Regions from separate parts of the Rhodococcus erythropolis R138 genome, predicted to be linked through region 3. Evidence: riboswitches for the same ligand, from Rfam matches in the RefSeq annotation. Region 3 holds a riboswitch; each other region holds the start of a gene.

Region 1 (5,984 bases), 2.5 Mb from region 3:
GCGGAGGAACTGCAAGCTCAGTTCGGGTGGCGTCCATCGGTCGGCGGCCGGGTGGGTGAGCAGAACGGGCGTCGTCCGAAATGCTTCGGGTGCGGTGTGCTCGAACGAGAAGTAGCTGCTGAGGAATCCGAGTGGCACCCGAACACCGCCACCGCGCGGATCGGTTGCGCACAGCGTCGCGAGTTCACGGTTGCTGCTCATGTTCGCGACGTCGGCGACCCAACGGATGGGCACGCGGATACGGCCCACCAGTCGTTCGGTGCGGCGCATCAGGGGAGCGCCGTAGACACCCATCGGGCCGAACCGCGCCGCGGCAGCTCTGGCCGACGGATTCGAGGGATCGAGCAGGCAGGTAGCGACGACGGCGTCGGCCAGACCGGTCCGCGCGGCTACCTCGTAGGCCAGCAGACCGCCGATGCTGGCGCCCAACAACACCAGCGGCCGATCGTCGGCTGCCTTCTCGGCCCGGACGAGATCGCAGAGGAGATCGACCCACTGCTCGTACCGGACGCCGGCGGGATCGGCTACGACGGTGTCGCCGTACAGCGGAAGATCAGGGAAGAGGACTTCGGCTCCGAGTTTCACGCCGATCCCGGCGAACGGCCACAATGCGCCCGAGTAGCCGCCGGCGCCGTGGATGCCGAGAACACGAACCGGCGCGTCTGGAACCACTGCCCGTGCGACGTGGACGGTGTTGCCGTTCCACTCCCACCACGTCGGGGTCGGCGCCGGCATGTGGTCGGTGTACCGGTCGGGCATAAACTTCGAGTAATCGGCGCTGGTCACCTACACAATTCTCGGTATCGGCGTCGCGGCTGACAACTCGCATCGGAGGACCGTGTCGACTCGGCGGAAAAGGCCCTCCCAGCAGCGCTCGAGGGCTACCTACGACGCGATCCTGGAGGCAGCTACTCGCGTTTTCGCGTCGGAGGGCATGGCAGCGACCACCAACCGGATCGCTGACGAGGCAGGGGTGTCGGTGGGCTCGCTCTACCAGTATTTCGGCGACAAGTACGAGATCCTCGCGGAGTTGGCGAACCGTCACGTGAGTGCTGCGCGGGAGAGTTTTGCGCTCTGCCTTGCCGACATCGTCGAGCGTGAGCTCACCCCGGACGAGGCCGTCCGGATGTTGGTGGAGTGCGCGGTCGAAGTGAACAGTAAGCCGCGAGAGTTCTTTCACCTGCTCTACGATCAGGTTCCGCGTACGCGTGAGCTCATCGCGCAGGTCGAAGGAATGAATCGGCAACTGGTACTGGGTTTTTCGGAGTACTTGCAGAGCCGCGGTTTCAGTGCGGACGATGCGTTGTTGACGTCGCGGCTGACTGTGACTGCCGTGGACAGCCAGGTGCATCGGGTTGTGCTGGAATCGGATTCACCCGAAGACCTTCGAGTGCGAACGGAAGCCGTCGTGCGGCAGGCGAGATCGATGATCGCGTCGGAATCCTGATCCGGTGTATCGAATGGTGACTGCGGTCCGTTATGGTTCTGACGTCATCATCGAGGTAATGGGAAGTCGGTGCAATTCCGGCGCGGTCCCGCCACTGTGAGGTCGTCCCTGCGTCGACCGTAGCCAGATACCACCCTCGTTGACGTTGTGTCATGCCACGAGGATGGATCGGTCACACCATGAATGCTGTTGGCGGAGCTCTGTCTCCACCTACCCACCTGCCTTCGCCGAAGGCTGGTGCGCCTCGAGGACGGCTCAGTCCGGGTATCGTGCTGCCCGCTCTGCTGGTCGTCACCGTGCTCTCTGCTGTGTGCGCGTTGGCATTCGGATCCGAGATGCTCCCCGTGTCCACTGTGGTGGACGTGGTGCACTCGCGCTTCGGAGGCCCACCCGTCACGCGTTCCGAACTTGCGATCGTGTGGGGGATCAGAGCACCGCGGGTACTGCTCGGTCTGGCCGTCGGCGCTGGTCTTGCCGTCGCCGGCGCGGTGGTGCAAACCCTCGTCCGTAACGCTCTTGCCGATCCCCACCTGCTGGGAGTGTCGTCCGGCGCGAGTGTCGGTGCCACCGCCGTCATCACCACCGGACTGTTCGCCGGCGCGGGAGTGTGGGCGCTCAGTTTCGGCGCGATGATCGGGGCGTTGGGAGCTGCGATTCTCGTCTTCACCATCGCGACGCTGCAAGGCGGTATCACTCCACTGCGATTGGTTCTGACCGGCACCGTTACCGCATCCGCCCTGTCGGCGATCGCGAGTTTTCTGGTGCTGCGTACCAATGATTCCCAGGCCGCGCAGTCCGTATTGTTCTGGCTCCTGGGAAGTTTGGCCGGGGCATCCTGGGACAAGTTGTGGGCGCCGGTCATCGTAGTGTTCCTGCTGACGGCAGCGGTGTTCGCCCTGCACGGTTGGCTGGATGCGCTGGCGGCCGGACCGAACGTCGCGGCTTCGCTCGGTATTCCCATCCGAACCCTGCGAAACGTGCTGTTCGGCGTGCTGGCAGCGTTGGTCGGCACGATGGTTGCAGTGTCCGGCGCGATTGCCTTCGTAGGCTTGGTCATACCGCACGTCACACGCATGCTTGTCGGAGCCAGACATCGAGTGGTGTTGCCGGCGGCAGCGCTGATCGGCGCGTCGTTCCTGGTGTGGGTCGACGTCGTGGCGCGGACCTCGTTGCGGCCGACCGAGATCCCGCTGAGCGTGGTGACCGGGGTGATCGGTGCCCCGCTGTTTCTCCTGCTTCTCGGCCGTCGGCGCTACCGATTCGGTGGCAGTTCGTGAGCGCCCGCGCCCTGGCGGTGACCGCGTCCGGAGTCGTTGTCCGCATCGACCGCCGAACCGTCGTCAAGGGCGTCGACATCGCGGCGGACGCCGGTGCAGTAGTAGGCGTCGTCGGTCCGAACGGATCGGGCAAGTCGACTTTGTTGCGTGCGCTTGCCGGTCTCGGACCGATCGCCGACGGTGACGTACGCGTCGGCGGCGAGTCCGTGCACGCGATGTCCGCGCGTTCGCGGGCCAAAGCCATTTCTTTTGTGGCGCAGGAAGAGCAGAGTCCCGCCGATTTGTTGGTTCACGAGTACGTGACTCTGGGGCGCACGCCACATACAAAGCCCTGGAGTGTCGGCGGAAAGCACGAGAATGCCGTCGTTGATCGTGCTCTGGGCGAGGTCGGAATGATCGAGCACAGGCTCTCTTCGATGGACACGCTTTCCGGCGGCGAGCGTCGGCGGGTATTTCTCGCCCGAGGTCTCGCGCAGGACGCCGGCGTGCTCATCCTCGACGAGCCGACCAATCATCTCGACATCCGGCATCAACTCGAACTGCTCGATCTGGTCCGGTCGTTGGACCGGACGGTGATCATGGCACTGCACGACCTCGATTTGGCTGCGGCAGTGTGCGATCGGGTGCTCGTGCTCGCGGATGGAGTGGCCAGGGCGTTCGGACATCCATCCGACGTACTCACCACCTCGGTGGTGGCAACTGTCTTCGGCGTCGAGACTTTCGAGCTCGTGAACCCCGCGACAGGCCGTTCACACCTCGTATTCGAATCACGAAATTCTCAACTACAACAATCATTTTCGGAGAGTGCACTTTGATACATGTCAAGACTCGAGCGTTGTTCGGTGCGGTTGTAGCCGCGACAGCGTTGTTGACAGTTGCCGGCTGCTCGGCAACTGCACCGGTGGACGAAGCTGCAGACAAGACTTCGGTGACATTGGAGAACTGCGGGACCGAAAGCACTTTCCAGCTTCCGATCGAGAACGTCGTTGCGACAAGCAATGCGGCCAATATCGGCACCATTCTCCGAGTCGGCGGTTTGGATCGTCTCGCGGCCGTCGTGTTGAACACGAACAACGACGCGGTCATGGAGTCGATGTTCGGCCCTGGAATTGCGGACGTCCCACACCTGGACGGAACGATCACGATGGAGACGATTCTGGGTAAGCAGGCGGACCTGGTGGTCGGCTCCTACAGTGGCTTGTTCAAGGGAGCCTCCGGTGTGACGCCGGAATCGCTGCAGAGCAACGACATCGATGCATATGGGATCTCCGATAGTTGTCGGCAGAGTGCCGCAGTGGATTCCGCGCTCGGCACGATGGGTCCGTGGGATGCCCTTCGTGCGGACGTGACCAATTACGGAAAGCTGTTCGGAACCGAGGACACTGCCGCCGAGGCACTGACCGAATTGGATTCACGTTTGGCACGTCTGGAGTCCGCGCCAGATGCCGGCGACAAGCCGAAGGTCTTGATCTACGACAGCGGTGAAGAAGATCTGTACACCAGCGGAGGCAACGGAGCCCCCAACGGAATCATCGACGTCGCCGGGGGAACCAACGTGTTCGCCGACGTCGACAACACCTGGTTCAAAGCGAGCTGGGAGACCGTCGCGAAGTCAGAACCCGACGTCATCGTGATCATGGATTACAAGAAGAGCGCTGACGAAGTACAGGGCAAGATCGACGCGATCAAGAGCCGAGAAGGCCTACGCGATCTCGACGCCGTCAAGCAGAACCGCTTCGTCGTACTCCCGCTCGCGATGTTCACCAGCGGATTCCCCAACGTCTACGGCGCGGAAGAGCTGCGCGCGAAGATCGAAGAGTTCGGACTTGCTCCGTCGAGCGGGATCGACTGGACAACCGCGCCGTCGGCATGAGTGTCGACAGTGGTTCGAATCGGGTGATCGTCGTACTGCGGCCGACCGTCAGCGGCCTCGACGAGTCGGCCGCGCGACGGATGTTCGACGCTGTTCGGGCCGGCACCGACGCCGACGTTCGTATTGCGTACCTCGATGTCGCGTCGCCGAGCCTTCACGAGGAACTCGATCGAGCGCATACCGATGACGTGGGCAAGGTCGTGTTGATTCCAGTTGCGGTGCCGAGGGATCGGTACCTGCTCACGTGGACCAGCAAGGCGGTTGCGAACTGGCGCGAAACCCGGATCGGTGCCGAACTGGAAGTCTCGCTCCACGAATCGGAAACGCTCGAAGCTGCCGTGGCCGCGCAGGTGATCGATGAACTCGGCGCGGCCGGAAAGCCGATCACTGCCAGTCCGGCGTCGTATCGCAGTCCGGCTTGGTCGGTGATCGAGCAGCACGATACACATCTGTTGGTGTGCAAGGGGCCCCGCTGCATGGCGTACGGAGCAGGGCCTCTCCACCGGGCCATGAGTGCGGCGGCCAAAGGCACTTCGGCAAAGGTGACGGGAACCGGTTGTCTGAGCCCGTGCAACCTGGGCCCGTTGGTGATCGCGAACCCCGGTGGCACCTGGTTCGGTCATGTGGACGCCGGTGACGCTGAAGCATTGGTCGCAGGTCAGGAGAATCAATTGGTGGATCACGTTCTGGACCGGTAGATACAGGTCGGCGAAACAGAGAACCCGCTGAGCGCGAAGTGCGCTCAGCGGGTTCTGTTGTCCTGTCTCAGGAGCCGAAGGGAAGGGTTCCCGGCGGGATCTGGTATCCACTGCTGCCGACGGAGGCGCTGCCCCAGAGTGCGAGGAAAGCGTTGATGGCGTTGGTGAGCATATGAATGTCCTTTGTGAGATGACTGATTCGTTTTCGACGGTACCGGGTGGATCTGTGGATTCGCTGGGAGTTGGCACCCATTTCATGGGGCTGGCACCCGTTCCGGCAGGTCGGAACGGGTGCCAACTGTCAGCAAAGGGTGCCAACTCCCGGGTGGGTCAGCCCACGTAGCCGGGCGGCATGAGTACGGACTTGGTCTCGCAGAAGGCTTCGAGGCCCTCAGGTCCGTTCTCGCGTCCGATACCGGAGTTCTTGTAACCACCGAACGGTGATCCGGGATCGAAGGCGTACCAGTTGATCGCGTAGGTACCAGTGCGGATCTGCGCGGCAACTTCGAGTCCGTGATCGATGTCGGTGGTCCACACCGATCCGGCGAGGCCGTAATCCGAATCGTTGGCGATCTTGATGGCCTCGTCCTCGGAGTCGTACGGGATCACCGAGAGGACGGGTCCGAAGATTTCCTCGCGTGCGATGGTCATCGAGTTGTCCACGTCGGCGAAGATCGTCGGCTCGACGT
Region 2 (5,984 bases), 1.7 Mb from region 3:
GTCCCGGCCACGGCGTCTGGAACTTGGCGTGAGACCCGGCGTTCTGCCTGGCCTGACCGAAGACATCGATGCAGAGTGCGAACAGTTCGTCGTAGGTGACGTTCTGCGGCGCGGTCCGCATTTGCGCGAGCAGCTTGTCTCTCTTCCCCATGCAATATTGATACTGCATCTAGTATCACCGTGGGTCAGCGGAGTGCGCAAGGTGTAAGTGCCCACACCGTGCAATTCTCTCTCCCGAGGCGGAGTCGGGAGCTGTTCACGCTTCCAGACCACTTTCTACGACTGTGCCTTGATGAAACAACACGCTCCATCGATTCTCGGCGAACCGCCAGATGGATGATCGCTCGGTGACACGATGCGCCTGCGCCAGCCGGTACGTCACCAGATACGTGTCAGGCGCGATCCTGCTCAGTGCTGGCCGGTCAACCCTCCACCCGAGTTCGGCGGCGTCGTTCACTTCGCCGCGGAGTCGCCGGCTCGCGACTACCGATTGCACGTAATCGCGGGTGTATCGAGCACCCGAGGCTCCGATCTCCCGGAACTCCGGGTCGACGATCGCATCGAACTCGGCTCGCGACATCGCTACTCGAGTTCGGTGAAACAGAGGTTCGAACTCCATCAACTCGTCGAGTATCGGGCGCAACTCGTGCGGGGTCGTCACGACTGCTCCGAGAACTGCGCCCTCATCTCGATACCTATCTCCGCGTGACGCAGGAGGAAGGCCTTCTCGTCATACCCCTTGCGCCGCAACCAGAGAGTGACCTCGCTGTTGCATTTGCTTGCATTGCACGAGCGGCACGCCGGTGCGATGTTGTCGAGCGTGTAGCGCCCACCGCGGGAGATCGCCAGCACACAGTCACGCTGCGGCGACTCGTCCGGCTCGCCGCAGTACGCGCAGCCACCCCAGGCCGCTTTGAGCGCGGACCACTGCTCCACGGACAAGTCGTGCTCCACCAGATCCATTCGGCGTTTGCGTTTGCGCGCGTATCTGGCTTTCCGGGTCCGGTTGACGGGCATGACGCCATGCTATCGCCGAGTGGTGGTTACTCCGGGTACCGCCGCGGGGTGAACACTTGACGGCCCGAACCGGTTTCGACGACCGTCGTCATCGACGAGCCGACGATCAGCAGCGTCCGCATGTCGATCTCGGAAGGCTCGAGCTCGCCGAGGGTTACGACGCGAACTGATTCCTCGGCGCCGGCAACATCGCGCCCGATGACAACAGGAGTCTCAGGGGAGCGGTGCTCGAGCACGAGGTCTTTCATGGCTTGGACCTGCCACGTCCGGGACTTCGACGCCGGGTTGTAGACCGCAAATGCCATGTCTGCGGCTGCAACTGCCGAGATACGGCGCGCGACGACATCCCACGGCTTGAGGCGATCAGACAACGAGAGCACCGCATAGTCGTGCCCGAGGGGAGCGCCGACGCGACTGGCGACAGCGTTTGCCGCCGTCATACCGGGAAGGATGCGGACCGGGACCCCGCGCCACTGGTCTTCGGCGGCAACTTCGAGAACTGCTGCAGCCATGGCGAATACGCCGGGATCTCCCGACGAGACGACAGCTACACGGGCGCCGTTCTTCGCCAGGTCCAACGCCATCGCGGCGCGTTCGGCTTCGACGCGGTTGTCGCTGGAATGGCGCCGCTGGCCCGGACGCGTCGGCACGCGATCGACGTAAGGGCCGTAGCCGACGAGGTCGGTGGCCAACGAAAGCTCATGCGCCACTTCGGGTGTGGTCCAGGCGGTGTCGCCCGGCCCGAGTCCGACCACGACCACCTCGCCGCGGGACTCGGTTGCGGGTCGAGGGTTGTTCGACGGGCTCGGAACGATGGCGATCGAGAAGTACGGAACTCCGTCCGGGTCGACCTCGGCAGCGGATTCGACGCGTTGACGTGTGGTGCTCGCGCGCTCGACGTAGTGCGCTTCATCCAAGCGGCCGGAATCCTCGAGCGATTGCAGGACAGGCGGGAACGTGCGTCCGAGCTTGAGGATGGCAGCGGCGTCGGTTTCCTTGAGCCGCCTGGTCAGCTCAGCCTGCGGCAATGTTCCGGGCAGGATCGTCAGGATTTCTTCACCCTCGACCAGCGGCTTTCCGAGTGCAGCAGATGCCGCGCTGACGGAGGTGACACCGGGAATCACCTCGGCGTCGAAGCGATCGGCCAGCCTCTTGTGCATGTGCATGTAGGAGCTGTAGAAGAGCGGATCGCCGGCGGCGAGCAACGCGACGGTTCGACCGGCCGCGAGGTGAACTGCCAACCGTTCGGCAGCCGCTTCGTAGAATTCGTCCATCGCGCCCTGGTATCCGCCGGGATGATCAACGGTCTCGGTGGTCACGGGGTAGACGAGGTGTTCTTCGATCTGTCCTTCGCGCATGTACGGCGCTGCAACTCCGCGGGAGATGCTCTTGCCGTGCCTCGCGGAGTGGAACGCAACCACATCGGCCTCGCCGATGACGCGAGCGGCTTTGACGGTCACCAATTCGGGATCGCCGGGGCCGATACCTACACCCCAGAGCTTGCCTGCACTCATTCGACCTCGCTCGCAATCGCATTGACGACGGCCGCGGTGATCGCGCTACCGCCGCGTCGGCCGCGGAGAACGAGATGATCGATCCCGCTGGCGTGTTCGATGAGGGCTTCCTTCGACTCGGCAGCGCCGATGAAGCCGACCGGACCTCCGACGATGGCGGCCGGACGGGGTGCGCCGGCTTCGATGAGGTTCAGGAGATGGAACAGTGCGGTGGGTGCGTTTCCGATCGCGACAACAGCGCCCTCGAGCTTGGCTCCCCACAGTTCGAGAGCAGCCGCCGAGCGAGTGTTGTCGATGGTCGACGCCAGCACGGGAACCCGCGGATCGCCGAGGGTGCAGATGACGTCGTTACCGGCGGGCAGACGCTTGCGCGTGATGCCGGCAGCCACCATCTGAGCGTCGCAGAAAATCGGCGCGCCGTCGCGCAGAGCTGCGCGCGCAGCCGAGACGACACCCGGTGTGAAGGCGACGTCGTCGACGAGATCGACCTGGCCACTTGCATGAATCATGCGCACTACAGCTTGCGAGACATCCGCCGGGAAACGGCTCAGGTCGGCTTCGGCCCGAATGGTGGCAAAGGACTGGCGATAGATTTCCGCGCCGTCACGGATGTACTCGATCATGTGCCACACGATAGAGGCATCACCGATCGGCCGGATTCACCCGGTAACCGTCACCCGTCGCAATCACATCCGCTACGTCCCCGCGGGGACGTCCGCAGCTGCGGTCGCACCCGGCCCAGTGCTGGCGCCCGACGACTGGCAGTTCTGCCTGCTCTACCGCGGTGATGGCGTCGGTGCGCACATCGGCGAGCGACTTCTCGCATCCCGGGCTTCCGGTGCAGGCGGTGACGTCGAGCCACGGTGAGTTCTCGTCGAAGATCAGCCCCATCGGCGCCAACACCCGGACTACCTGCTCGGCAGCCCATTCGTCGAGGTCGAAGATATGCACCGATCGCCACGGCGTCACGACGACGGGCTTGTCGACGGCGGCCAGGAACTCGGCCAGCCGAGCGTCGAGCAGCCCGAATCGCAAGCCTCCGCCCAGGGCTACGGTCCCGTCGCGCTGCTCGAGCCAGCCGATGGTGGGTCGTGCATCCGGCGTGAGGTCCGCCGCACCGGTGGACTCGGCGCTCAGACCCAGCTGCTCGAGGGTGCGTTCGATTCCGTCCGGAACCTCGGCCAGGCGCCAGTGCTTGTCGCGGACGTCGAGGAATGATCGAGCCGCCTCGAGGAGCAATTCGACGGCGTCGTCCGCCTGGACGCGGTGAGTGGTGTGGTGACCGGCGAGCACCAGTGAATGCTCGGTGGCGCTGCGCGCATGGAGCCCGAAATCGCCCCGTAGCCCGGTGATGTCTCCGCGCCCGTCGTCGAGGGTGAACAGGGTTCGCCCTGGCAGATCCGCCAATGCTTGATCCGCTTGGATCGCCGAATCGAGACGGTGGACCAGTTCACGAATGTCGGCTACGCCCCCGATACGGCCGGACAGTGGGGACGCGAGGATGTTGCGCACTCGCTCGTGCGTCGCGGACGGCAGCAGGCCGGCCGACGCGATTCGCGACGCGAAGGCTTCGGGATCCGAGACCGAGCGCAGTTGGACGTTGCCCCTCGAAGTGAGTTCCATCTGCCCGTTGCCGAGATCGCGCGCTGCGTCGGCGAGCGTCTGCAATTGGACCGGGGTGAGGAGTCCGCCGGGTAGGCGCACGCGTGCCAGTGCGCCGTCGGCGGCGTGGTGAACTTGCAGTGCACCCGGGCACGCGTCTGGCTGTGAACGGTCCGTGGGCATGGCTCCAGGGTACGACCTGTCATGAGTGCCTTCTGCGGACCGGTAGCATCACCACCACCAGTGACGGCAGTTGAGGAAACCGGTGAAAGTCCGGTGCGGTCGCGCCACTGTGAGTGTTGCTCGAGCGGGACGTGTTTCCGCTCGGAAACACGAGTCAGACCCTCAACCGCCGTCGATGACAGATCTGTGCCACGGGGCGCGAAACCCCAGGAAGGCTTCACCCGTGATTCTTCTGCTCTCCACGTCCGATACCGATCTGCTGAGCGCCCGCGCCAGCCAGGAAGCCGGCGACGGCGTCTCCTATCGCTGGGCCAACCCCTCACGCTTGCTGGTCTCGGAGGACTTGCCGCCCTTGCTCGACGGCGTCGACCTCGTGATCGTTCGTATCCTCGGCAGCCGTCGCAGCTGGGAAGACGGCCTGGACATGGTCCTCGCCTCCGGACTCCCCGTAGTCGTTCTCGGCGGCGAGCACGCGCCGGATGCCGACCTCATGGAGTGCTCGACGGTCTCCGCCGGTGTTGCTGCCGAGGCGCACAACTACCTGGCTGAGGGTGGCACACAGAATCTGGCACAGCTGCACCACTTCCTCTCCGACACCGTCCTGCTCACCGGCCACGGTTTCGAGCCGCCGGCTCACCTGCCTTCCTGGGGCATCGCTGATTTCGCGCCCGATCTCGACTCGGCGAGCGGTCCGGTCATCGCAGTTCTGTACTACCGCGCCCAGCATTTGGCCGGAAACACCCGGTATATCCAGGCGTTGTGCGACGCGGTCGCCGAGGCCGGTGGCACCGCGCTGCCGATCTACTGCGCATCTCTGCGAACCGCAGAAGCCGAACTTCTGAGCACGCTCCGCCGCGCCGACGCCATGGTCGTGACGGTTCTTGCTGCCGGCGGCACCAAGCCCGCCACCGCATCGGCGGGCGGCGACGACGAAGCGTGGGACGTGGCAGCACTCGCCGCTTTGGACGTTCCGATCTTGCAGGGACTGTGCCTGACCAGCAGCCGCGCCACCTGGGATGCCAACGACGACGGATTGTCGCCGCTCGACGTCGCGACGCAGGTTGCGGTCCCCGAATTCGACGGGCGCATCATCACGGTGCCGTTCTCGTTCAAGGAAATCGATTCCGACGGACTGTCCACGTACATGCCTGATCCGGAGCGCGCAGCCCGCGTGGCCGGCATCGCGGTGCGTCACGGCAAGTTGCGTCATATTCCGACGCCAGAGCGTCGTGTTGCGTTGATGCTGTCGGCGTACCCCACCAAGCACGCTCGCATCGGCAACGCCGTTGGCCTCGACACTCCGGCGAGCGCAATCGATCTGCTCACCGAAATGCGTTCTGCCGGTTACGACCTCGGTCCGGTCGACGGCCCTGACGCAGTTCCCGGCCTGGCGGCCAAGGACGGCGATGCGCTGATCCACGCCCTGATCGCGGCCGGCGGACAGGATCCCGACTGGCTCACTGCCGAGCAGCTCGAGGGCAATCCGATCCGCATCTCGGCAGCGAAGTACCGCGACTGGTTCGCCACCCTGCCCGAAGAGTTGCGCAGCGGAGTCGAGGAACACTGGGGCACAGCGCCCGGCGAGCTGTACGTCGATCGCTCGCAGGATCCGGACGGCGAAATCGTTATCGCGGCACTGCGATTCAACAACATCGTCCTCATGGTTCA
Region 3 (5,984 bases):
GCCTTCGGCCTGTTCATGGGGTATCTACTCCCCAGTGAGAACGTCATGCAGTTGCTCGGACCGGGACTGGCTCTGCTCGCCTTCGGCGGCGGACTCTTCGTGCCGCTCACCGACGGTTCCGTATGGGCGACCATCGCACAGTTCACCCCGATGTTCGGCATCAACGCCCTCGCCCACGCACCGTTGACGGGCAATAGCATTCACTGGACCTGGATCGTCAATATCCTGGTGTGGTTCGCCATCTTCGCCGGCGGAGCGATCTGGCGGTTCCAACGAGATACGGAGCGTGTGTAGTTGTCGCAAACGACTGACCGAGAAGATTCCGTCGCGCTCCCGCGGCGGAATCGTTTCGGCGTTCTCTTCGCGGCGGTCTGGATGGTATTTCTCGGCGGGCCGCTGATCGAGGGATGGAATCTGCGCGACGAACTGCGCGGCTGGACAGGGATTCTCGCGACGGTCGCCTTCGGTTCGCTCTATCTCTACACGTTCGCCACAACGCAGCAGCGGCGTCGAATGACAATGACTCGGCCGACGATTCGCGAAGCTGCACTGGCTTTGGCCGCCTTGACCGCGTTGGCCGCCGTGATGATCGTCAGCGTCGGGCCGACTGGTTTGGCAGCCGCACCGTATCTCGCGGTGACAGCGGTGACGCTGCTGCCGACCGTCGCGGGCGGCATTCTCGCCTTGGTGTTCGCGGCCTCCGTGGAGATAGTCAGCCTCTCGTCCGGGTGGGGGAACTACTCCGGACTCTCGCTCGGAGTCTGCGCGGCCGCATTCGCGACCTGGGGCATCATGTCCCTGATCAGCCGCAACTTCGCCATGCTCCATGAACGCGAAGAGCAGGAGCAGCGGGCAATCATGGAGGAGCGCACGAGGATGGCGCGCGATCTGCACGACATCCTCGGGCACTCGCTGACCGTCATCACGATCAAAGCCGAACTGGCCAATCGCCTACTCGATGTCGATATCGAACGTGCGCGCAACGAACTCGACGACCTCGAAAGACTTTCGCGTGACGCGTTGGCAGACGTGCGCTCGGCCGTCGAAGGATTTCGTGGGATTTCTCTTCCCGTCGAGATAGCCCGAGCACGAGAGGCATTGCGTGCGGCTGGTATCGAGGACGAGGTGCCGAGCAGTACCGACATGGTTCCCACGCGTCTTCGCGAACTCTTTGCATGGACGATCCGTGAGGGCGTCACCAACGTCGTTCGACACAGCGGTGCGACCCACTGCCGGATCACGGTCGACGAAAATAGTGCGTCGGTCGTCGACGACGGGCAAGGGGCCGGGTCGACGTCTTCCGGCAACGGTCTGATCGGATTGCGCGAGCGCGCCGGAGCGTCGGGCGCACGAGTGATCATCACTCATCCCCAGCCGCAGGGGTTTGCACTTCAGGTAGTCGAACAGGAGACAGAGTGAACAGCCAGGGCGATCGAGCAACCATACGGCTGCTCTTGGCGGACGACCAGGCGCTCGTGCGAGGAGCGTTGGCCGCACTACTCGATCTGGAATCCGACCTCTCCGTGGTGGCCGAGGTCGGTCGCGGCGACGAGGTTGTGGCCGCCGTTCTCGAACACCACCCGGATGTCGCGCTTCTGGACGTCGAGATGCCCGGCATGGACGGAATCGCCGCGACGGCGGCCCTTCGCGAGGCAGCACCCGACACCCGAGTCCTGATCGTCACCACGTTCGGACGTCCCGGATTTCTTCGCAAAGCCCTGCACGCCGGGGCCGGCGGGTTCGTCGTCAAGGACACACCCGCCAGGCAGTTGGCCGACGCAGTCAGGCGTGTCCACGCCGGACTGCGCGTCGTCGATCCCACCCTTGCGGCCGACAGCCTCGTCAGCGGCGAGTCGCCTCTGACGGAGCGTGAGACCCAAGTACTGCGCGCCGCTCATGACGGCGCACCCGTGGCAGCCATCGCAGGGGCGCTCTTCTTGTCCGCAGGGACGGTTCGAAATCATCTGTCATCCGCAATGGGTAAGACGGGTGCGTCGACGCGCGCGGAAGCCGTCAGAATCGCCGAGTCGAACGGCTGGCTCTGATCCGCGTGGCCGGAATCCACTTCCCCGGCAAATAGTTCGCGGTTCGATTCTTGACGGCGATTTGTCCAAATCACTCAAAGTAGGGACCTTCTACCCTAGGGATTTTCCCTGCAAACGACCCCCTTCGCGAGAATCCAAAACAGCTAATCGTTCGATAACTGGCTATGATGCAGTTAATTGAATCGACGGAGCCTGTGCGTAACGGGGGAAGGGACGTCTCATGTCGAACCAGTTCAACGATCGCTTGAACTCGCTGTTCGAGACTGCCGACTTTCACGTCACCAACGCGATGGTCGTTCGCGGCATGACCGAGTTCGGCTGCCGCATCTCGACGCCGTACCTGTCCCAACTGCGCACCGGCGTCCGAACCAACCCGTCACCCGAAGTGGTTGCCGCCCTCGCCCACTTCTTCAACGTCCATCCGGACTACTTCTACGCCCCGTCCGATCAAACTCCGCCCGCGATCTCGGGCGGCGAGGCGGACCTCTCTCTCCTCGAACAGCTGCACAACGTGCGCCTGCGAAACCTCACCTCTCGCGTCGTCGATCTATCGCCGTCTTCGCAGGATCTGCTTGTCGAAATGGCGGAGAATCTACGTTCCTCCGAGAATCTTCCGCGCGTACCACCGGACTCGAATTCCTACATGTCACGCGCGTAGCGCCCTTCGCCGACTCTCCTTGACTGCTCAGGGAGGGTTGGCCTTATGCTGGTCGATGCAGCTGGTTCGCCCGGCGCGGTCATGAGGAGCCCCGAAGACCGTTCCCGGCGTCGAAGCCCCGTCAGCGCAAGCTGTCGGAGTGAGAGGGAACCCGGTGAAAATCCGGGACTGTCCCGCAGCGGTAAGCAGGAACGACCGCCGTTTATGTGCACTGGGCATCCGCCTGGGAAGCGACGGCCAGTAGGTTCGATCCAACTCGATCGAGTGCCCGCGAGTCCGAAGACCTGCCGACTGTGTCGGGCACGCCGTGCCCGACGGTCCACCGCCTCGTGGAATGGGCGTGTAGATCTCCATCGGACCTCGTGTGCGGTGCGGGCAGTACTGTCCGCCGAAACTCGAGGTCTCGTGAGGTGTACCCGTCTGCCGGCAGTGGCCATCAATGCATTGGCAATCTGGAGAAACTCCGTGACAACAACATTCACTTCGACCGTGCTGGGCTCACCGCGCATCGGTCCTCATCGAGAACTCAAGCGGGCAACCGAAAGCTACTGGGCAGGGCGCATCGACGCCGACGCCCTGCAGGCTGGCGCCCGTGACCTCCGTCGGCAGGGCTTGGCCGACCTCCGTGACCTGGGCCTCGACTCCATCCCGGTCAATACCTTCTCCTTCTACGACCAGATGCTCGACACCGCAGTTCTTCTCGGCGCGCTGCCCGACCGCGTCGCGTCGGTCGCCGATCCGTTGGACCGCTACTTTGCCGCTGCCCGTGGGACGGACACCATCGCGCCACTCGAAATGACGAAGTGGTTCGACACCAACTACCACTACCTGGTGCCGGAGATTTCACCGTCCACCACGTTCGCACTCGACCCGTCCAAGGTCTTGTCCGAACTGGCAGAAGCACTTTCCGACGGCATTGCAGCCCGCCCGGTCGTCATCGGACCGGTCACCTTCCTGCTGCTCTCGAAGGCTGTCGGCACAGACGAGCCGCTGCTCTCGCGGCTCGACGAACTACTCCCCCTCTACGCGGATCTACTCGGTCGGCTCGCGAAGGCCGGTGCGAGCTGGATTCAGCTCGACGAACCCGCCCTCGTGGGCGATCGCACCGACGAGGAAATCGAAGCGGCACGCGCTGCGTACGAACAGCTTTCAGCGCTGCCTAAGCGGCCGTCGATCCTGTTGGCGTCGTACTTCGGTTCGCTGCGTGACGCGTTGCCCGCGCTTGCGTCCACCGGCGTCGAAGGATTTGCCGTCGACCTGGTGGCCGGTCAGGATTCGATCGGCTCCGTACCTGAACTCGCCCGCAAACTAATCGTCGCCGGAGTGGTCGACGGACGAAACATCTGGCGGTCCGATCTGGACTCGGCACTGAGCACTTTGGGTGCCTTGTTCGGCAGCGTGGACACGCTTGCCGTCTCCACGTCGTGCTCCCTGCTGCACGTTCCGTACACACTCGACGCTGAGTCCGATGTCGACAAGGCCCTGCGCTCGTGGCTCGCGTTCGGCACCGAGAAGGTCAAGGAAGTAGTAACTCTCGCAACCGCTCTCACACAGGGCCGAGAGTCGGTGGAGGACGAGTTCGCTCTGGCACGAGCGGCCGCGTCGACCCGCAAGGACGATCGCAGACTCAATGATGCGAGTGTTCGAGGCCGTCTGGACGCGGTGCTGAACTCGGCGACCGGTCGCGCGCCCGCCGCCGAACGTCGCGCTGCCCAGGACGAGCTGCTTTCTCTGCCGCCGCTGCCCACGACGACCATCGGTTCGTACCCGCAAACCTCGAAGATCCGCATCGCTCGCGCAGCGCTGCGCAAGGGCGAGATCGACGAAGCCGAGTACGTCAACCGTATGCGCGCCGAAATTGCCGAAGTTGTTGCGCTCCAGGAAAAGCTGGACCTGGACGTGCTTGTGCACGGTGAGCCGGAACGCAACGACATGGTCCAGTACTTCGCGGAGCAGTTGGACGGATTCTTCGCCACCGCCAACGGTTGGGTCCAGTCGTACGGCACCCGCTGCGTGCGTCCGCCGATTCTGTACGGCGACGTCTCGCGCGCGAAGCAGATGACCGTCGACTGGATCACGTACGCACAGTCCCTGACCGACAAGCCGGTCAAGGGCATGCTCACCGGACCCGTCACCATTCTGGCCTGGTCGTTCGTCCGCGACGACCAACCCCTCGCCGACTCGGCAAATCAAGTCGCACTGGCCATTCGAGACGAGACCGTCGATCTGCAGGCCGCCGGAATCGGAATCATCCAGGTCGACGAACCGGCTCTGCGAGAACTACTCCCACTGCGTGCCGAGGATCAGCGCGCCTACCTGGACTGGTCGGTCGGCGCCTTCCGGTTGGCCACCTCGGGCGTCGCGGATTCCACCGCGATCCACACGCACCTGTGCTACTCCGAGTTCGGAGCGGTGATCGGCGCCATCGCCGGCCTCGACGCGGACGTCACGTCCATCGAGGCGGCACGCTCACACATGGAGGTCCTCGACGATCTCAGTTCGGTCGGGTTCGATCTCGGCGTCGGCCCCGGTGTTTACGACATCCACTCGCCGCGGGTGCCGAGCGTCGACGAAATTGCCGAATCACTGCGTGAGGCACTCAAAGCTGTTCCGGTCGAGCGGTTGTGGGTCAATCCGGACTGCGGATTGAAGACACGGGGGCCGATCGAGGTCGAAGCGTCGCTTCGTAACCTCGTCGAAGCCGCGAAGGTGGTACGAGCGGAGCTTTAGGGGCGAAGCCCCGGTGCGCCTTTTTGGTGGTGGGCACTACCAAAAAGGCGCACGGGGGGTCAGCTCAACCACGTGTTGCCGAAGAGCAGAATCCCGTCCGCACTCGGCATCACTCCGTGCACGTTCTCGCGCCACGGGATGAAAACCTTGCCGGAGTTGACCACGGCCATCGGCGCCGTCTCGTTGACCACGGTCTGAATATCGTCGATGACGGCTCGCCGCTCATCCTCGCCCGACGCTGTTTGCAACTTGCCGAGCAACTCGTCCATCCGAGCGTTCTTGTAGCCGAGAATGTTCGACGGCGATTCGCTGAACAGGTTGCCGTACATACGCACGAACGGTGACTCTTCCAGCACGTTGAACGCGAAGTAGGACACGTCGTAGTCATGCTTCGCGTACAGCATGGAAATCAGATCGTTGATGCTGGTTGCGTAGGTGATGTCGACCGTGAAACCCACTGCCTGCAAGAGCGACTGAAACGTCAGTGCGCTGCGCTGCGTCGCCGGATCGTTCATACCGACGTACGTCAGTTTTCCGTCGTAACCGTCGGC
Region 4 (5,984 bases), 2.8 Mb from region 3:
CCGATGCCCTCGACCTGACCGGCGGACTCGGCGATCGCTGCACCTTCGGCCGGGGTGAGAGTGTTCCCGTCCTCGGCCTGAAGGATCATCGTCGCGCCGTTGCCGGTCTGCGGGAAGTCGTTGACCAACGTGTCCATTGCGACGCGAGCGGGGTTGTTGTCCGGGAGTGCGGTGTACGAGAGTTCTCCCAAACGGGCACCGAGCAGCGGCGAGGCCATCACGAGCAGCACGGCCACGATCGTCACCGAGACCGCGACCGGACGCTTCATCACCCACGTGACGACGCGGCCCCAGAACTTGCGCGAGCGTTCCTCGCCGCGTTGCGCCGCATCCTTGCGCCACGTCAGGGCGTTGATGCGATGCCCCAGAATGGCAAGCAGCGCAGGCACAGCGGTCAGCGACAGAACCGCCGCGCTCAGTACTGCTGCGATCGCACCGAAACCCAAAGACCGGATGACGGCCTGCGGGAAAACGAGCATGCCGCTGAACGCGCAGATCAGCAGCAGACCCGAGAACATGACGGTGCGACCCGCGGTCAGAACTGTCCGCTGCGCAGCCGCTCCCGGGTCCGAGCCCGAATTCAGTTCTTCACGGAACCGACCGACCACGAACAGTCCGTAGTCGATTGCAAGTCCCAACCCGAGAAGAGAAGCGACGTTGATCGAGAACGAGGACACATCGGTGATCAACGTGAGGATTCGCAGAACCGCCAAGGCGCTCAAGACACTGAGTACACCCACGAATACCGGAACCGCCGCAGCGACGATGCCGCCGAAGATGAAGACCAGCAGCACCAGAGTGATCGGAATGGCGATGGCTTCGGCGACCACCAGGTCTTTCTCCAGCTTGGTGTTGAACGCGACGCCGACAACGGTATTACCCGCGAATTGTGCCTCGGCACCTTCAACTTCGAGCTTCGGCAAGAGATCGGCGAAAGTAGCAGGTGTGACGCCCGAGTCCGGTGCCAACGTGATCGCAACGGCCGCCATGGATCCGTCGTTCGAGAGCAGACTGGCCTTGGCCGCGGCGTCCGTTCCCCAATACGACTTCACCGACGCGGTCGGCACTTCCGTTTTGAACTGGTCGACGGCGGCCGTTACTGCCGGCCCGATGTCGTCGAGGGTCTTGCCGTCGGTGGGTGAGTAGATCGCGATGATGTCCGGGGTCTGCGGCCCGAGATTGTCTTCGATGATGTCCGCAACCTTCGCGGAGTCGCTGCCCGGATCGATGAAGCCGCCCTGGCTGAGCTTGCCGAACACTCCGAGTCCCCACACCCCACTGATGAGAACTATCAGAACCGCGAGGCTCAGTACCCACCATTTCCGGGCGACGACGGTTTGGGCCCAGCGTGTCATGTATCAACTCCGGTGTGTGGGGGCGTCTGGCCAGATCGACTGTAGTGGGCGTTTGGTCTTGAATCGGAAACGTCATGCATACTGCTCGAAGCACTTGCAAGCCACGCGTGTGGGGGAAGCCGGTCCGAATCCGGCGCTGACCCGCAACGGTAGGTCGATTCTCGGTAGTCACCGAGCGTCGGCAAGCCCGATTACCCACCGCGCGGTGTGCGACATCCATTCGTCGTGGTCTACGAAAAGGAAGTCCAGCAGGAGCTCTGGCCGAGTATCAGTGTGCGGGCGGAGTTGTCTGTCGGATTCTCATTCGTGGCTCAGAGCCCTTACGAGGTCCCCGTGTCACTTCAGTTCTCCCCGTCCCGCGCCGCCGCTGTTCTCATCGCGGTCGCCTTGGTTTCGGCAGGTTGTTCCAAAGGCCAGGAATCAGAGTCCGCGTCTGCTGCGGAATCCTTCGCACAGCCTGTGTCCGTGACCAACTGCGATCGAGAGATGACCTTCGACTCGCCGCCGCAGCGCATCGTGTCTTTGAACGGGCATGTCACCGAGGCGCTCATCGAAATCGGTGCGGGTGACCGGATCGTCGGTCGGGCGTACAGCGACAATCCGCCAACTGCGGAGACCGCCGATGTATTCAACAAGATTCCCAGCCTCTCCGATACGTTCCCCAGCATGGAGCAGGTTCTCGACGTCGATCCGGACTTCGTGGTCGGAGGAATGACCAGTGCCTTCAACGAGAAGCAGGGCCGTTCCCGAGACGCTTTCGGCGAGCGCGGAATCAACACCTTCCTCTTCTCGGAATACTGTGGCACCGGTTTCCCCGACATCGGATTGCTCGAGAACGACTACACGCAACTCGGTCGAGTCCTGGGCGTTGAAGATTCCGCCCGCGAGGTCGCAGAGGAGATCAGCGATGGTCTCGATTCCGTCCGCGCTTCGGTCGGGGACGCGGCGCCGGTACCGACCTTCTTCTACGACAGTGGTGACCAGGTTCCGACGACCATCGGCGGAGTCGGCGTCGGTCAATTGGTCGCGGAATACTCCGGTGTCTCGAACATCTTCGCCGAAGGGACAAAGCCCTACATCGACGCATCGTGGGAAGCTGTTGCCGAGCGTGCACCCCAGGCGATCGTGGTCATCGACTACGGCGACAAGACGGCCGAGCAGAAGATCGACTTCCTCCGTGCCCAGCCGTTGATGGCGACCACCCCTGCTGTGCAGCAGAACCGGTTCGTCGTGGTTCCTCTCGCGGACCTGTTCGAGAGTTCACGGTTGGTGCGTTCGGCACAGACCATCGCGACGGCCTTCCATCCGGGCGCTGACGCGGCGAAGTGACCCGCACGCGTTACGGGTACGGCGCCCTACTTGTCGGCTTGGCGGTCGCCTTGGCGATCGTCCTGGGGTTGGCCGTCTCCTTGGGATCGGTTCGCATTCCCGTCGGTGACGTCTGGGCGATAGTCGGAGCCCGTTTGGCGCCAGGGACTTTCGAAACGTGGTGGACCGCGGCGCGGGAGTCGATCGTGATCGACTCCCGCCTGCCACGTGCACTCACGGCTGCGGTCGTGGGTGCTTCCTTGGCGATGTCGGGTGCTGTTGCTCAGGCTGTCACACGGAATCCTCTTGCCGACCCGTATCTGCTCGGAGTTTCGTCGGGTGCGGGATTCATGGTGGTGCTCGTGTCGGTGCTGGGTTTCGGCGCCGGCCTCCTCGGGGTTTTCACGATTCCGGTCGCAGCATTCGTCGGGGCGATGATCCCGTTGTTTCTCGCACTGCTGATCGGCGGCCGGTATCCGCAGCCGACCGCGATCATTTTGGTGGGTGTAGCGCTCGCCCAAATATTCTCGGCGCTCATCACCTTTTGCATCCTGGTGTTGGCCGATGATCGGCACGTGACGTCGGTGATGCACTGGATTGCCGGCGGATTCGGTGATGCGCGATGGTCGACGCTGATCTTCCCGACGATCGCACTGGTCGTCGTCGGCACGGCCCTTCTGTTCAGTTCGCGGTGGATGGACGTCTTGCAGACCGGTGACGACGGGGCTGCAGCACTCGGTATGAACGTCCGACGGTTCCGAGTGTTGTCCTTGCTTGCGGTCTCCGTACTGGCGGGCGCGGCAGTCAGCGTTGCCGGTGGAATCGGATTCATCGGCCTCCTGATCCCACATCTGGCCGGTTTCATCGTCGGCACCAGAGCAATTCGACTGCTCCCTGCTGCAGCCCTTCTGGGCGCCGTCGCGATGGTTGCCGCGGATACCGCTGCGCGCTCGGTGGCACAATCCACCGAAGTTCCGGTCGGAGTGATCACCGCCCTCGTGGGTGCACCGATCTTCGTCTGGATGCTCTACCGGCAGTATCGGAGGCTCGAACAGTGACGCAGACCAGAACAGTGACGCAGACCAGAACAGTGACATGCCCGAAGGACGGCGAAGCTGCGCCTCTGCTCGAACTCGTCGAGACCCGGGCGCGGCTTGGCAACCGCGAAGTCTTGCGCGGCATCACTTTCGCGGTGACGTCCGGTGAAATACTGGGCTTGGTCGGACCCAACGGCAGTGGCAAGACGACGGCGCTGCGCTGCTGCTACAACGCTTTGACTCCGACAGGTGGCGCAGTTCTGATCGATCAAGCCGACTCGACGACGCTCTCGCGTAAGGACATCGCCAAAACCATCTCGGCGAGCGTCCAGGAACCTACTGTCTCGGCAGGACTTTCGGTTCGTGAATCGATCGCGCTCGGACGAACTCCGCACCGTAGCTGGTTGGACCGAAGCACTGAGCGAGATACCGCCATCGTGGACCGGTGCATCGAGCAGGTTGGTCTGGTCGAGCTTGCCGGACGCGACGTGTCCACCCTGTCGGGTGGTGAGCGGCAACGTGTCTCGATAGCGCGCGCATTGGCTCAGGAGCCCAAGGTTCTGTTGTTGGACGAGCCGACCAATCATCTCGATCTTCGTCACCAGTTGATCGTGATGGAATTGCTCGCCGAACTTGCGTCGGCGGGGCTCGCGGTTGTGGTCACGATGCACGATCTACGGTTGGCAGTCGAGTACTGCGACAACCTTGCCGTGCTCACCGAAGGTGAACTCCGCGCGTGTGGGTCTACGGTCGAGGTGTTGGACGAGCCGTTGTTGGCCGAGGTTTTCGGCATCAAGGCGCGAGTCGAACGCGGAGTACGTCCGCGGATGGAGATATTGGGGCTGGCATGACGGAATCGGTAGCCGGGATCTACGCCCGTATGGCATTAGCGGTGCCGTTCTTCGACAACCTGAGCGGGTATCCGGATACGATGCCCGCGGTGTTGATGACCGACCCCCAGTGGTTGGCAGCACGTGTCGCCGATACGGCCGAGCGATGGGGGAGTGCGGACAGCCGAGTGAACGGCACGTTGTGGTGGTACTCGGCCAGTTCCACGCTGACTGGCATTCCGATCGGAACCGGAATGGTCACCGGGTTCGCGGCCGATCCATCGTTGAACGGTGGGCGGATCTTCTTGCGTGACAACGGCTATCTGGGCGGGTTTGCTGCCGGATCGGTCATTCCGATCTCGCGGAGTGTGGCGGAGTTGGGCCACGCGATGTTCCGCTCACTCAGTCCCGTGATCGAGGTACTCGCCGAGGTGTCCGGCGTTCGGCAGCAGGCGCTGTGGGCGATCGCGACGGACTCCATCGCCAATCGCAGCCTCGACGCCGCCGGTAGCGCGAGGGAGCGCGGAAGTGCATTTGCTGCCGGCCTGATCGATGTTCTCCGCGGTGAGAACCCGGGCATTCCGGTTCCGCGTTTCGTCGATGTCGACCGCAATGAAAGTGTTGTGCGCGTTTCTAATCCGTTGACACCGGTGGCATCCGGGCGACGCAGATTCACGCAGCGCGCGTCGTGCTGCCTGATTTACGAGGTGCCCGGTGAAGGTAAGTGCACCAGTTGCCCGAAGCGCGCACCCGAAGATCGGGTGCGCGCCTTGGCTGCTCTGGTGTGACTGGACCCAGGCTTTTACCGGGTCGGGTTTGGTCAGGTCAGTGAGCTGCGACCTTGGAACGGTCGAGTCCCAGCGCGTCGGTCATCGTGAAGAACAGATCGGTCTGGTCCGTGAGGCCGCTGACATTGGCCGCGTGCGGGCCGAAAGCTGCTACGCGCAACTGAGTTCCGGTATGCCCTTCGGATTCGACGGCCGGATCTTCGGACGTTCCGTAGCTGATCGTCATCTCCGAGCCGTCCTTCGTGGTCAGCTTGCGGGTCAGACCGGGGTAGACGATTTCCTGGGCGCGCTCGACCGGGATGTTCTGGTCCTTGGCGATGGTGGCGATGTCGTCTGCGCTGACGTTGGTGACGATCTGGCTGGTGTGAGCGTGGTCGGCTGTGACGATGACCAGGGTTTCTCCGTCGGTCTTCGCAAATTCGAGTGCCTTCTGCACAGCTTCGTCGAGGTCGACGGTTTCACCGATCTGACCGCACGCGTTGGCTGCGTGATCTTGCTTGTCGATCGAGGCACCTTCGACTTGGAGGAAGAATCCGTTGTCGTTGACCTTCAGTAGGTCGATTGCCTTCTGCGTCATGTCCGCGAGCTTCGGTACGTCGGAGGTTCGCTTGGGGTTGTCGATGCAGGTCTCGGCGGGCTGCAGGTAACCGTCGCGGGTGGCGACAG

What was found. A riboswitch is a leader RNA that binds a small molecule or an ion and turns the genes downstream of it on or off. The one in region 3 is predicted to bind cobalamin.
Region 1: another riboswitch for cobalamin. It lies ahead of H351_RS26585 (FecCD family ABC transporter permease); the one in region 3 lies ahead of metE (5-methyltetrahydropteroyltriglutamate--homocysteine S-methyltransferase).
Region 2: another riboswitch for cobalamin. It lies ahead of cobN (cobaltochelatase subunit CobN); the one in region 3 lies ahead of metE (5-methyltetrahydropteroyltriglutamate--homocysteine S-methyltransferase).
Region 4: another riboswitch for cobalamin. It lies ahead of H351_RS22165 (ABC transporter substrate-binding protein); the one in region 3 lies ahead of metE (5-methyltetrahydropteroyltriglutamate--homocysteine S-methyltransferase).

Annotation. Positions count from the first base shown of each region.
Region 1 is NZ_CP007255.1:5,779,413-5,785,396, reverse strand. It holds gene H351_RS26595 (alpha/beta hydrolase) at 1-786, opposite strand, end outside; gene H351_RS26590 (TetR/AcrR family transcriptional regulator) at 935-1,447, shown strand; cobalamin riboswitch at 1,464-1,599, shown strand; gene H351_RS26585 (FecCD family ABC transporter permease) at 1,717-2,724, shown strand; gene H351_RS26580 (ABC transporter ATP-binding protein) at 2,721-3,539, shown strand; gene H351_RS26575 (ABC transporter substrate-binding protein) at 3,560-4,597, shown strand; gene H351_RS26570 ((2Fe-2S) ferredoxin domain-containing protein) at 4,594-5,295, shown strand; gene H351_RS26565 (aldehyde dehydrogenase) at 5,626-5,984, opposite strand, start outside.
Region 2 is NZ_CP007255.1:3,741,766-3,747,749, forward strand. It holds gene H351_RS17220 (hypothetical protein) at 1-151, opposite strand, end outside; gene H351_RS17225 (nuclear transport factor 2 family protein) at 257-661, opposite strand; gene H351_RS17230 (HNH endonuclease) at 658-1,017, opposite strand; gene cobJ (precorrin-3B C(17)-methyltransferase) at 1,044-2,531, opposite strand; gene H351_RS17240 (precorrin-8X methylmutase) at 2,528-3,154, opposite strand; gene cobG (precorrin-3B synthase) at 3,174-4,316, opposite strand; cobalamin riboswitch at 4,368-4,500, shown strand; gene cobN (cobaltochelatase subunit CobN) at 4,540-5,984, shown strand, end outside.
Region 3 is NZ_CP007255.1:2,029,399-2,035,382, reverse strand. It holds gene H351_RS09560 (ABC transporter permease) at 1-294, shown strand, start outside; gene H351_RS09555 (sensor histidine kinase) at 295-1,419, shown strand; gene H351_RS09550 (response regulator transcription factor) at 1,416-2,045, shown strand; gene H351_RS09545 (helix-turn-helix domain-containing protein) at 2,266-2,703, shown strand; cobalamin riboswitch at 2,801-3,009, shown strand; gene metE (5-methyltetrahydropteroyltriglutamate--homocysteine S-methyltransferase) at 3,169-5,433, shown strand; gene H351_RS09535 (ABC transporter substrate-binding protein) at 5,493-5,984, opposite strand, start outside.
Region 4 is NZ_CP007255.1:4,822,252-4,828,235, reverse strand. It holds gene H351_RS22170 (MMPL family transporter) at 1-1,355, opposite strand, end outside; cobalamin riboswitch at 1,425-1,572, shown strand; gene H351_RS22165 (ABC transporter substrate-binding protein) at 1,689-2,684, shown strand; gene H351_RS22160 (FecCD family ABC transporter permease) at 2,681-3,721, shown strand; gene H351_RS22155 (ABC transporter ATP-binding protein) at 3,718-4,551, shown strand; gene H351_RS22150 ((2Fe-2S)-binding protein) at 4,548-5,318, shown strand; gene phoA (alkaline phosphatase) at 5,356-5,984, opposite strand, start outside.